One region of the Arthrobacter sp. Y3221114 genome, then DNA from elsewhere that is predicted to be linked to it. Evidence: riboswitches for the same ligand, from Rfam matches in the RefSeq annotation. Region 1 holds a riboswitch; each other region holds the start of a gene.
What was found. A riboswitch is a leader RNA that binds a small molecule or an ion and turns the genes downstream of it on or off. The one in region 1 is predicted to bind S-adenosylmethionine.
Positions count from the first base shown of each region.

Region 2: another riboswitch for S-adenosylmethionine. It lies ahead of AC5RV3_RS05270 (flavin reductase family protein); the one in region 1 lies ahead of AC5RV3_RS15265 (bifunctional o-acetylhomoserine/o-acetylserine sulfhydrylase).
Region 3: another riboswitch for S-adenosylmethionine. It lies ahead of AC5RV3_RS11435 (methionine ABC transporter ATP-binding protein); the one in region 1 lies ahead of AC5RV3_RS15265 (bifunctional o-acetylhomoserine/o-acetylserine sulfhydrylase).
Region 4: another riboswitch for S-adenosylmethionine. It lies ahead of AC5RV3_RS11520 (O-acetylhomoserine aminocarboxypropyltransferase/cysteine synthase family protein); the one in region 1 lies ahead of AC5RV3_RS15265 (bifunctional o-acetylhomoserine/o-acetylserine sulfhydrylase).

Region 1 is NZ_JBNHHW010000007.1:155,546-157,736, forward strand. Features, by position in the region: gene AC5RV3_RS15265 (bifunctional o-acetylhomoserine/o-acetylserine sulfhydrylase) at 52-1,377, opposite strand; SAM riboswitch class IV at 1,445-1,559, opposite strand; gene AC5RV3_RS15270 (VOC family protein) at 1,788-2,191, shown strand, end outside.
Region 2 is NZ_JBNHHW010000002.1:260,981-263,171, forward strand. Features, by position in the region: gene AC5RV3_RS05265 (prephenate dehydratase) at 1-665, shown strand, start outside; SAM riboswitch class IV at 797-911, shown strand; gene AC5RV3_RS05270 (flavin reductase family protein) at 964-1,470, shown strand; gene AC5RV3_RS05275 (aldo/keto reductase) at 1,505-2,191, opposite strand, start outside.
Region 3 is NZ_JBNHHW010000004.1:396,497-398,687, forward strand. Features, by position in the region: gene AC5RV3_RS11430 (methionine ABC transporter permease) at 1-268, opposite strand, end outside; gene AC5RV3_RS11435 (methionine ABC transporter ATP-binding protein) at 265-1,323, opposite strand; SAM riboswitch class I at 1,437-1,528, opposite strand; gene AC5RV3_RS11440 (LLM class flavin-dependent oxidoreductase) at 1,607-2,191, opposite strand, start outside.
Region 4 is NZ_JBNHHW010000004.1:417,343-419,533, forward strand. Features, by position in the region: gene malQ (4-alpha-glucanotransferase) at 1-683, opposite strand, end outside; SAM riboswitch class I at 916-1,008, shown strand; gene AC5RV3_RS11520 (O-acetylhomoserine aminocarboxypropyltransferase/cysteine synthase family protein) at 1,099-2,191, shown strand, end outside.

The sequences.
Region 1 (2,191 bases):
CCACCAGTTCCTGCGGTTGCACTATCGTCACGCTGCGCTCTACCTGCTTGCCTAGTCGTCCGCGCCCTTGGCGGCGCGGAAACCGGCCTCCAGATCGGCGATGATGTCGTTGACGTTCTCGATGCCCACGGACAGCCGGACCAGCCCGTCGGTCACCCCGGCCGCGAGCCGCTCCGGGGCGGAGAGCTGGGCATGCGTGGTCGACGCCGGGTGGATCACCAGCGAGCGGACATCGCCCAGGTTGGCCACGTGCGAGTGCAGTTCAAGGCCGTCCACAAAGCGCTTGCCGGCCTCGATGCCGCCCTTGATCTCGAACGAGACGATGGCGCCCGTGCCCTTCGGGCCGTACTTGCGGCCGCGGTCGTACCACGGGCTGGAGGGCAGGCCGAGGTACGCGACGGAGGCAACGTCGTCGTGCTCTTCCAGGAATTCCGCCACCTTCTGCGCGTTGGCCACGTGCCGCTCCACGCGCAGGCTCAGCGTCTCCAGCCCCTGGGCAATCAGGAACGCGTTGAACGGCGAGATCGCGGACCCCAGGTCGCGCAGCAACTGCACCCGGGCCTTGAGGATGTAGGCCAGGTTGGCGCCCAAAGCGCCGTTGACGCCGAGGTCGCGGGCGAAGACCAGCCCGTTGTAGGTCTCGTCCGGCGTGTTGAACCCGGGGAACTTCCCGGGGTCCGCGGCGAAATCGAACGTTCCGGCATCCACGATCACGCCGCCGATGGCCGTCCCGTGGCCGCCGAGGTACTTGGTGGCCGAGTGGAGCACGATGTCGGCCCCCCACTCGATCGGTCGGATCAGGTACGGGGTTGCCAACGTGTTGTCGACGATCAGTGGCACACCGTTCTCATGGGCGATGGCGCTGACCGACTCCAGATCCAGCACGTCCTGGCGCGGATTGGAGACCACCTCACCGAAGAACGCCTTGGTGTTCGGCTTCACGGCATCGCGCCACTGCTGCAGGTTATCCGGATCCTCGACGAATGTGACGTCGATGCCGAACTTGGGCAGCGTGGTGCGGAGCAGGTTGTAGGTGCCGCCGTACAGGCTGGGGCTGGCCACGATATGGTCGCCGGCCTCGGCGAGGTTCAGGATGGAGAACGTGGATGCTGCCTGTCCCGAGGCAAGCAACAGGGCGCCCACGCCGCCCTCCAGGTTGGCGATCCGGGTCTCCACAGCCTCGGTGGTGGGGTTGCCGATCCTGGTGTAAATCGGCGCAAGTTCGGAGAGGGCAAAACGGTCCGCGGCGCTCTGCGTGCTGGGGAAGACGAACGAGGTGGTCTGGTAGATCGGAAGGGCGCGGGCGCCCGTTGCGGCATCCGGCTCCTGGCCTACGTGAATCTGACGGGTCTCAAAGGACCAATCTGCAGTGGACATGGTGCAACTCCTTCAGTGGAAGGGGCCATCCGGGATCCGGCCGTGCCGGCATGTCTGTCCCGGGTGTGACCCGCGCTTGCGCACCGCCTTATGGCGGCTGCCTGGTCTTCACCCGGGGCACCCCACCGCGGTTGGAGGGTTGCCGGCCAGCAAACCGGGGTTTCGCGCTGGCACTCATGACCTGCCTCCAGTCTCCGCAGACAAGCCGGCGGCCGCAACAATATGACACCTTATGACTGGCCGCTCACCGCCCGCCCGCCTGTCCGCCTGCCCGCCGCCACTTTCCCCTGGGAGGCATGCCGGTCGGGCGGAATCCCCGTCAGGAACGCCGCGCCCCGCACGAGCCGCAAGCTGAGTGACTTAGGTCACCCTAAGTCGAGAGCGGGTTCACAAAGTGCCAAGATAATGCCATGCGCTTCGACCATGTTTCTTATGCTGCTGAACCCGACGGTCTGGCTGCCACCTCCGAGCGGATCTCCAGAGCCCTGGGCATCGACGCCGTCAAGGGCGGGGTTCACCCACGCTTCGGCACCCGCAATATGATCTTCCCCCTCACCGACCACCACTACCTGGAGGTGGTGGAGGTTCTCGACCACCCCGCTTCCGACAAAGCCCCCTTTGGCCAGGCCGTGCGGGCGCGCTCCGAGGCCGGCGGCGGCTGGATGGGCTGGTGCGTGGCAGTCGAGGACCTGACCCCGTTCGAAGAACGGCTGGGCCGCCACGCGGTTCCCGGCAACCGCAAGTTCCCGGACGGACAGGAACTGAGCTGGCAGCAGATCGGGATCAAGGGCCTGATCGCCGACCCGCAGGTGCC
Region 2 (2,191 bases), on a different contig from region 1:
CCAAGACCACCCTGCAGATCGTGGAGGAATTTTTCCTGCCCATCCGTTTCAGCCTGCTGGGCATACGCGGGGCCACCGTGGAGCAGGCCAGGGAGGTGCACAGCCACATCCACGCGCTGGGCCAGTGCCGGAAGCTTATCCGCAGGCTCGGGCTTACTCCGGTGATCGCCGGCGACACCGCAGGTTCGGCCCGAGAGGTGGCCGAGTGGAACGACCCGGCCAAGGTCTCGCTGGCGCCGCCGATGGCTGCCGAGCTCTACGGCCTGGAAGTCTTCGCCGAAAATGTCGAAGACGATCCGACGAACACCACCCGGTTCGTGGTGCTGGCCGACCGCCGGCCGGTCCCGTCCCGCGAAGATTTGCCCGGCCCGGCCGTGACCAGCTTCGTCTTCCGTGTGCGGAACGTGCCGTCGGCGCTGTACAAGGCCCTGGGCGGATTCGCCACCAACGGCATCAACATGACCAGGCTGGAGAGCTACATGGTGGGCGGCGAGTTTGCCGCCACCATGTTCATGGTGGACGTCGAAGGGCACCCGGACGACCAGGCCATGGTCCACGCCTTCGAGGAACTGGACTTCTTCACCACGGAAATCCGCATTCTGGGCGTCTACCCTGCGCATCCGTTCCGCCAACAGACCGTGCGCCCCGGCGGCGTCGCCCGGTAGCAGTCGGGCGACAGCCGTCGGGCAACAGCCGTCAGGCGGCAACCGTCGGGCAGCCGCAAGTAAAACGCGGCATTTGACGAAGTATTACCGGCGTTTGACCCAGGCCCTTCCCCGCTCTTAGCGTGGAGACGAATCAAGAGTGCCAACTGCACAGCCCTGGCTGGTTGGCCGGCAACCCTCTACCGTAGCGGGGTGCTCCAGGTGATGATTCGGCCCGCCGGGTATGTCGGCAGGCAAGTACGCGTATCCTCCCGCAGCAGCCCGGCAGCAGCGGATGCGCCCAAGCCCCAAGGACGCCATGTCGCTACACAATGACCTGACACCCAACACATTGCGCTCCGCCTTCGGCCGCTTCCCCTCGGGTATCGCGGCGCTGTGCGCGATCGTCGACGGCGAGCCCCAGGGCATCGTCGCCTCCTCGTTCACCGTCGGCGTCTCCCTCGAGCCGCCGCTAGTGATGTTCGCCGTGCAAAACACCTCCCGGACCTGGCCGGTGGTCCGGCGGGCCGACCGGATCGGAGTCTCGGTGCTCGGCACCGGGCACGACGGCGTCTGCCGCCAGATCGCGTCCAAGAACGGTGACCGCTTTGCCGGACTCCGCCTGCACGGCACGGACGACGGCGCGCTGTTCCTGCACGACGCGGCGCTGTGGCTGGACTGCTCGGTGCACCAGGAGGTCCCGGCCGGGGACCACCACGTCGTGCTGCTGCAGGTGCACGGCCTGTCCACGCACGACGGCACCCACGAGCCCCTGGTCTTCCACGATTCCGGGTTCCGCCGGCTGGAACAGCCGGCCTTCGTCTAGGCAGAAAAGTTCCCGCACCGGCGGCAGCCGTCGGCTAGGGCAGCGGCCTTCCCCGGGCCGCCACCCACAGGGAGTACCACTCCTGGCGGGTCATCGCCGCTCCGACCGCCTCCGCCTGGGCGCAGGCCCGGATCCGGTCCGGGCTGCTGGTACCGATGACAGGCCGGATGCCCGCGGGATGCCGCAGCAGCCAGCCCAGCACCACGGCTTCCGGAGGGCAGCCCTTGTCCCGGGCAAGTTCCGTGACCAGGGCAGCGGCCGAATGGTCCGCGGAGAGTGGGGCATCCGCCCGTGCGGAAGCATCCGTCGTCACAGCCCCCTCTGCCGTCCGGCCGTGATTCTGCCCGGTCCCGGCGGCGGGCGTTCCCGCGCCGGCCGCCGCGTCGGCCAGGCCTGCCGCACGGCCGCTGTAGCGGCCCTGGGCCAGCGCGCCCCAGGCCTGCAGTTCCACCCCGTTGGCGGCGCAGTATTCCAAGGTGCCGTGCGGGAACCTGGTGCCCGTTCCGTCCGGGTGGTTCACCAGCACGGCGGACTCCAGCCAGTCGCGTCGGTACAGGCTCATTTCGAGCTGGTTCACCGCCAGCGGCTCGTCCAGCGCCGACTGCAGCCAGCGCATTTGGTCGCCGGACATGTTCGAGACACCAAGCCGGCGGACCTTCCCGGCCATCCGGAGCTCGTTGAACGCCGCGGCGATCTCTTCGGCCGGCGCCAGCGGGTCCGG
Region 3 (2,191 bases), on a different contig from region 1:
GGATGATGGCGGCCATCAGCACCAGGAACGGGAGCGAGCGGCCCATGTTGACGAGCCAGCTGAGCGTTCCGTGCAGGCGGGGCCGGGGGAACAGGCCGCGGCCGTCCGTGTTGTACAGCAGCACGCCGGTGGCGCCGCCGACCAGGATCACCATGACCATCACGATGCCGACCATCGCCCAGGTTTCGCCGTAGGCCGGCAGCAGCAGCGCGGGCAGGTCCGCCCAGGGCGTGTCCAGCCCGACGGCGGCGGTTTCTGCGGGCCTCATGCGTGCACCTCGATTTTCTCGTTCCTTGCATGATCCTTTGCGTCCGACGGCGGCGTTTCCGCCGCGTCCACGGCACGGTGGCGTGCCTCTGCGGTAAGGCCCAGGCCGGCCAAGTAGGCGCGGACCTCGGCCTCCGGGCGGCCGGCGACACCGATGTCGGCGCGGCCCAGCACCGCTTCACCATGGGCTTCCACCGTGCCGCCGAGCAGCGCCACGCGCACGCCCAAGCCGGTGGACAGGCGGGTCATCCACTCCGGGTCCACCGGCCCGTGCCGGTACGAGACTGACAGCGCGTAGTCGAAGCCGGCCGGCAGCGGGAGGGCGCGGATTGGCAGCAGTTGGCGGCCGGCGGCGGAGGCCGGATCGGCCACCAGGGCGCCGATCGGCCCGTATTCCGCGACGCGGCCGCCGGAGAGCACGGCCACCTGGTCGGCGACGTGGCGCACCACGTCCATCTCATGGGTGATCAGGATGACCGACAACCCCAGTTCGGTGCGCACGTCGTCCAGCAGGTCCAGGATCTGCTGGGTGGACTCCGGATCCAGGCCCGACGTCGATTCGTCGGAGAGCAAAATCCGGGGACGAAGTGCCAGCGCCCGGGCGATGCCGACCCGTTGCTTTTGGCCGCCGGACAGCTGGCCGGGGTAGGCGTTGGCCTTGTGCAGCAGGCCCACCCGGTCCAGCAGTTCGGCCACGCGGTCCTCCATCTGAGCGTGCACCACGCCGAGGTTTCGCAGCGGCAGCGCCACGTTCTCCGCCACCGTCATCCGGCGCAGCAGGGCCGAGTGTTGGAAGATCGTGCCGATGGCGCGGCGTTCGCCGCGCAATGCCTGTCCGGACAGTGCTGACAGGTCGCGGCCGTCCACCAGCACCTGGCCGGAGGTCGGTTTTTCCAACAGGGAGATGCAGTGGGAGAGGGTCGTCTTGCCGGCGCCGGAAGGGCCGACGACGGCGGTGATCGACCCCTGCTCGATGGTCAGGTCGATGCCCTTGAGCACCTCGACCGTCCCGTGGCGCGTGTCGTAGCTCTTGTGCAGATTGCGGATTTCTATCATTGCGGGCCGCCCGCGGCATACCTTTTCATGCTGCTCCTGAAGGTCAGGGAGCCCCGGGCGCAGCCGATCACGGCGCGCAGGCATGGCGCGGCCGGTTCCGGGCCGGCCCGGGTTCTCCATCGGTTCTGGCGTTAGCACCGTGCGGCAGTTGCCGGGGTTGCTGCGGCGTCATCGAGCCAGATCTCTCGGCCGCTCTGGATGGTTCTTGCCGACAGCGGTGCCCGCCCCCTGAAGGGGCGGCGCACCGGCGTCGTTGTTTAGCTGGTTCTGCTGCTGCCGACGCTTAGTCGACCAGCGCGTTCTGCAGGCGGAAGCCGGCGGCGCGGTGGTTCTCCGGCAGCTTGTCGCCGCGGCCGAAGAGCTTGTTGCGCAGGGTCCCCGGCGCGTATTCCGTGGGGTAGGCGCCCAGCTTCTGCAGTTCCGGCACGACGTATTCCACGATGTCCTCGAAGGTGCCCGGGGTGATGGCGTAGGCCAGGTTGAACCCGTCCACGTCGGTCTCGTCGACCCACTCCGCGAGCTTGGCGGCCACCTCCGCGCCGGAACCGACGGTGATCGGGCCGAAGCCGCCGACGCCCACCCATTCGGCCAGCTGGCGGATGGTCCACGGCTTGCCGCTGTCGCCGGACGCCTTCTGGAAGGTCTCCACCGAGGACTGGATGGCATTGGACTTCACGTTTTCGCCGATCACGTCGTCCGGGCCGTAGGTGGAGAGGTCAACGCCCATCCAGCCGGAGATCAGGGCCAGAGCGCCGTTGATGTCCGCGTAGGACTTGTAGTCCTCGAATTTGGCCTGCGCGGTGGCGGTGTCCGGTCCGGTTACCACGGTCTGCATCGCGTAGATGCGTACGTCGTAGCGGTCGCGGCC
Region 4 (2,191 bases), on a different contig from region 1:
GCGTGCAGCGGGTTGATCAGGACGAAGCCGGCGCCCTTGGCCGCAGCGGTTTCAGAGAGGCGGGCAAGGTCCGCGAGATCACCGATGCCCCACGACGACCGCGAGCGCACCGAGTACAGCTGTGCCATCAGGCCCCAGGTCCGGGGAAGCTTGTCGGCGGTGGTGAGCCGCCGCGGGGTGACCACCAGCGCGCACTGTGCCAAGCTGCCGGATGGTTCCGCGGCCGCGCCGGTTCGGGTCGCCGTCGCTTCCGACAGTTCCGCGACCTCCAGCGTGTGCCAGCCCAGCGGGAGGTCGGCCGGCACAACCGCCGCGAAACGTCCGCCCGGATCACCTTCGGCGCCAGACCTGCCGGACACCACCTCGACGTCGCGCGAAGACCCGTCCTCCAACAGGACCTTGGCCCGCGGGCGGAGGCCCGCGCCGACATTGACTGGAACCTCGGTGGCGGTGCCTTGGCGAAGGACGACGGCGGGCGGCAGCGTGCGCTGCAACGGCTCGAGCTCGGCGGCACGGAGGGATGCGGCGACATCGTCGTCGGTCGCGCAGGGGACGTCCAGCGCGGTGAGGACGGCAACCAGGGTTGCCGGTCCGACTTCTTTCTCGCCGCCGTCCCAACCGCGGAAGGTAATGCCGACACCGTGTTCCTGTGCGAGGCGCTGCAACGCCGAGAGCTCAGCCATAGACCCAATCTACGGGAACTACGCGGACCTTTGCCGGGAGGTCGGCGCAACCGGCAGGCTCGCAGCAGGCGCGGTTCCCGTCCCACTCGCGGCCGGGCACCGCCGTCGTGCTGGGCATTCGCAAGCCGGGGCAACCGCGAGGCGGTGCATCCGCAAGGCGGGGCGCCCAAGGCCGGACGCAACGCGGCTCCACATTTTTTGGTCCCGCGGCAGTTGGTTGCGAGAATGGACGCGACCATCCCGAGCGGTTGAGAGATCTGGCTCTTTGACACCGCAGCAACCATCCGGCCTACCGGAAAGGTGCTACCGCCAGAAGCGATGGAGAGAGCGCAAGCAATCTTTGATCCGGACGGCGCCCCCGCCGCCAAGGACCGTCATTGCCCGGGAATCCTAGTTTTGAAGGAGCAACCGCCTGATGGCTGAACGCACATTCGGTTTCCGCACCCGCGCCCTGCACGCCGGCGGCACGCCCGATGCCGAGCACGGCGCCCGGGCCGTCCCGATCTACCAGAGCACCTCGTTCGTGTTCAAGGACACGGACGACGCCGCCAACCTCTTCGCGCTGCAGAAGTACGGCAACATCTACTCCCGCATCGGCAATCCCACGGTCGCCGCGTTCGAGGAGCGCATCGCCTCGCTCGAGGGCGGCATCGGCGCGGTCGCCACGTCCTCGGGCATGGCCGCCGAGTTCATCACCTTCGCGGCCCTCGCCGGGGCGGGCGACCACATCGTGGCCTCGTCCAAGCTGTACGGCGGCACCATCACCCAGCTGGATGTGACGCTGCGCCGGTTCGGCGTGGAGACCACGTTCGTCGACTCCAACGACCCGGCCGACTTCGCCGCGGCCATCGGGGAGAACACCAAGGCCGTCTACACCGAGATCGTGGCCAACCCCTCCGGCGACATCGCCGACCTGGCGGGACTGGCCGCCGTGGCGCACGACGCCGGGATCCCCCTGGTCGTGGACGCCACCTTGAGCACGCCCTACCTGATCCGCCCGATCGAGCACGGCGCGGACATCGTGATCCACTCCGCCACCAAGTTCCTCGGCGGCCACGGCACCACCCTGGGCGGCGTCGTCGTCGAATCCGGCCGTTTCAACTGGGGCAACGGCAAGTTCCCGCAGATGACCGAACCGGTGCCCAGCTACGGCAACGTGTCCTGGTGGGGCAACTTCGGCGAGTACGGCTTCCTCACCAAGCTCCGGTCCGAGCAGCTGCGCGACATCGGCCCGTCGCTGTCTGCGCAGTCCGCGTTCCAGCTGCTGCAGGGCGTGGAGACGCTGGCCCAGCGGATGGACGAGCACCTGGCCAACGCCCGCACGGTGGCCGAGTGGCTGGACGCCGACGAGCGCGTCTCCTGGGTCAGCTACGCCGGCCTGCCCGCGCACCCGCATTACGAGCGGGGCCGGAAGTACCTGCCGAAGGGCGTGGGCTCCGTGTTCAGCTTCGGCGTCAAGGGCGGCCGCACCGCAGGCCAGAAGTTCATCGAGTCGCTGCAGCTGGCCA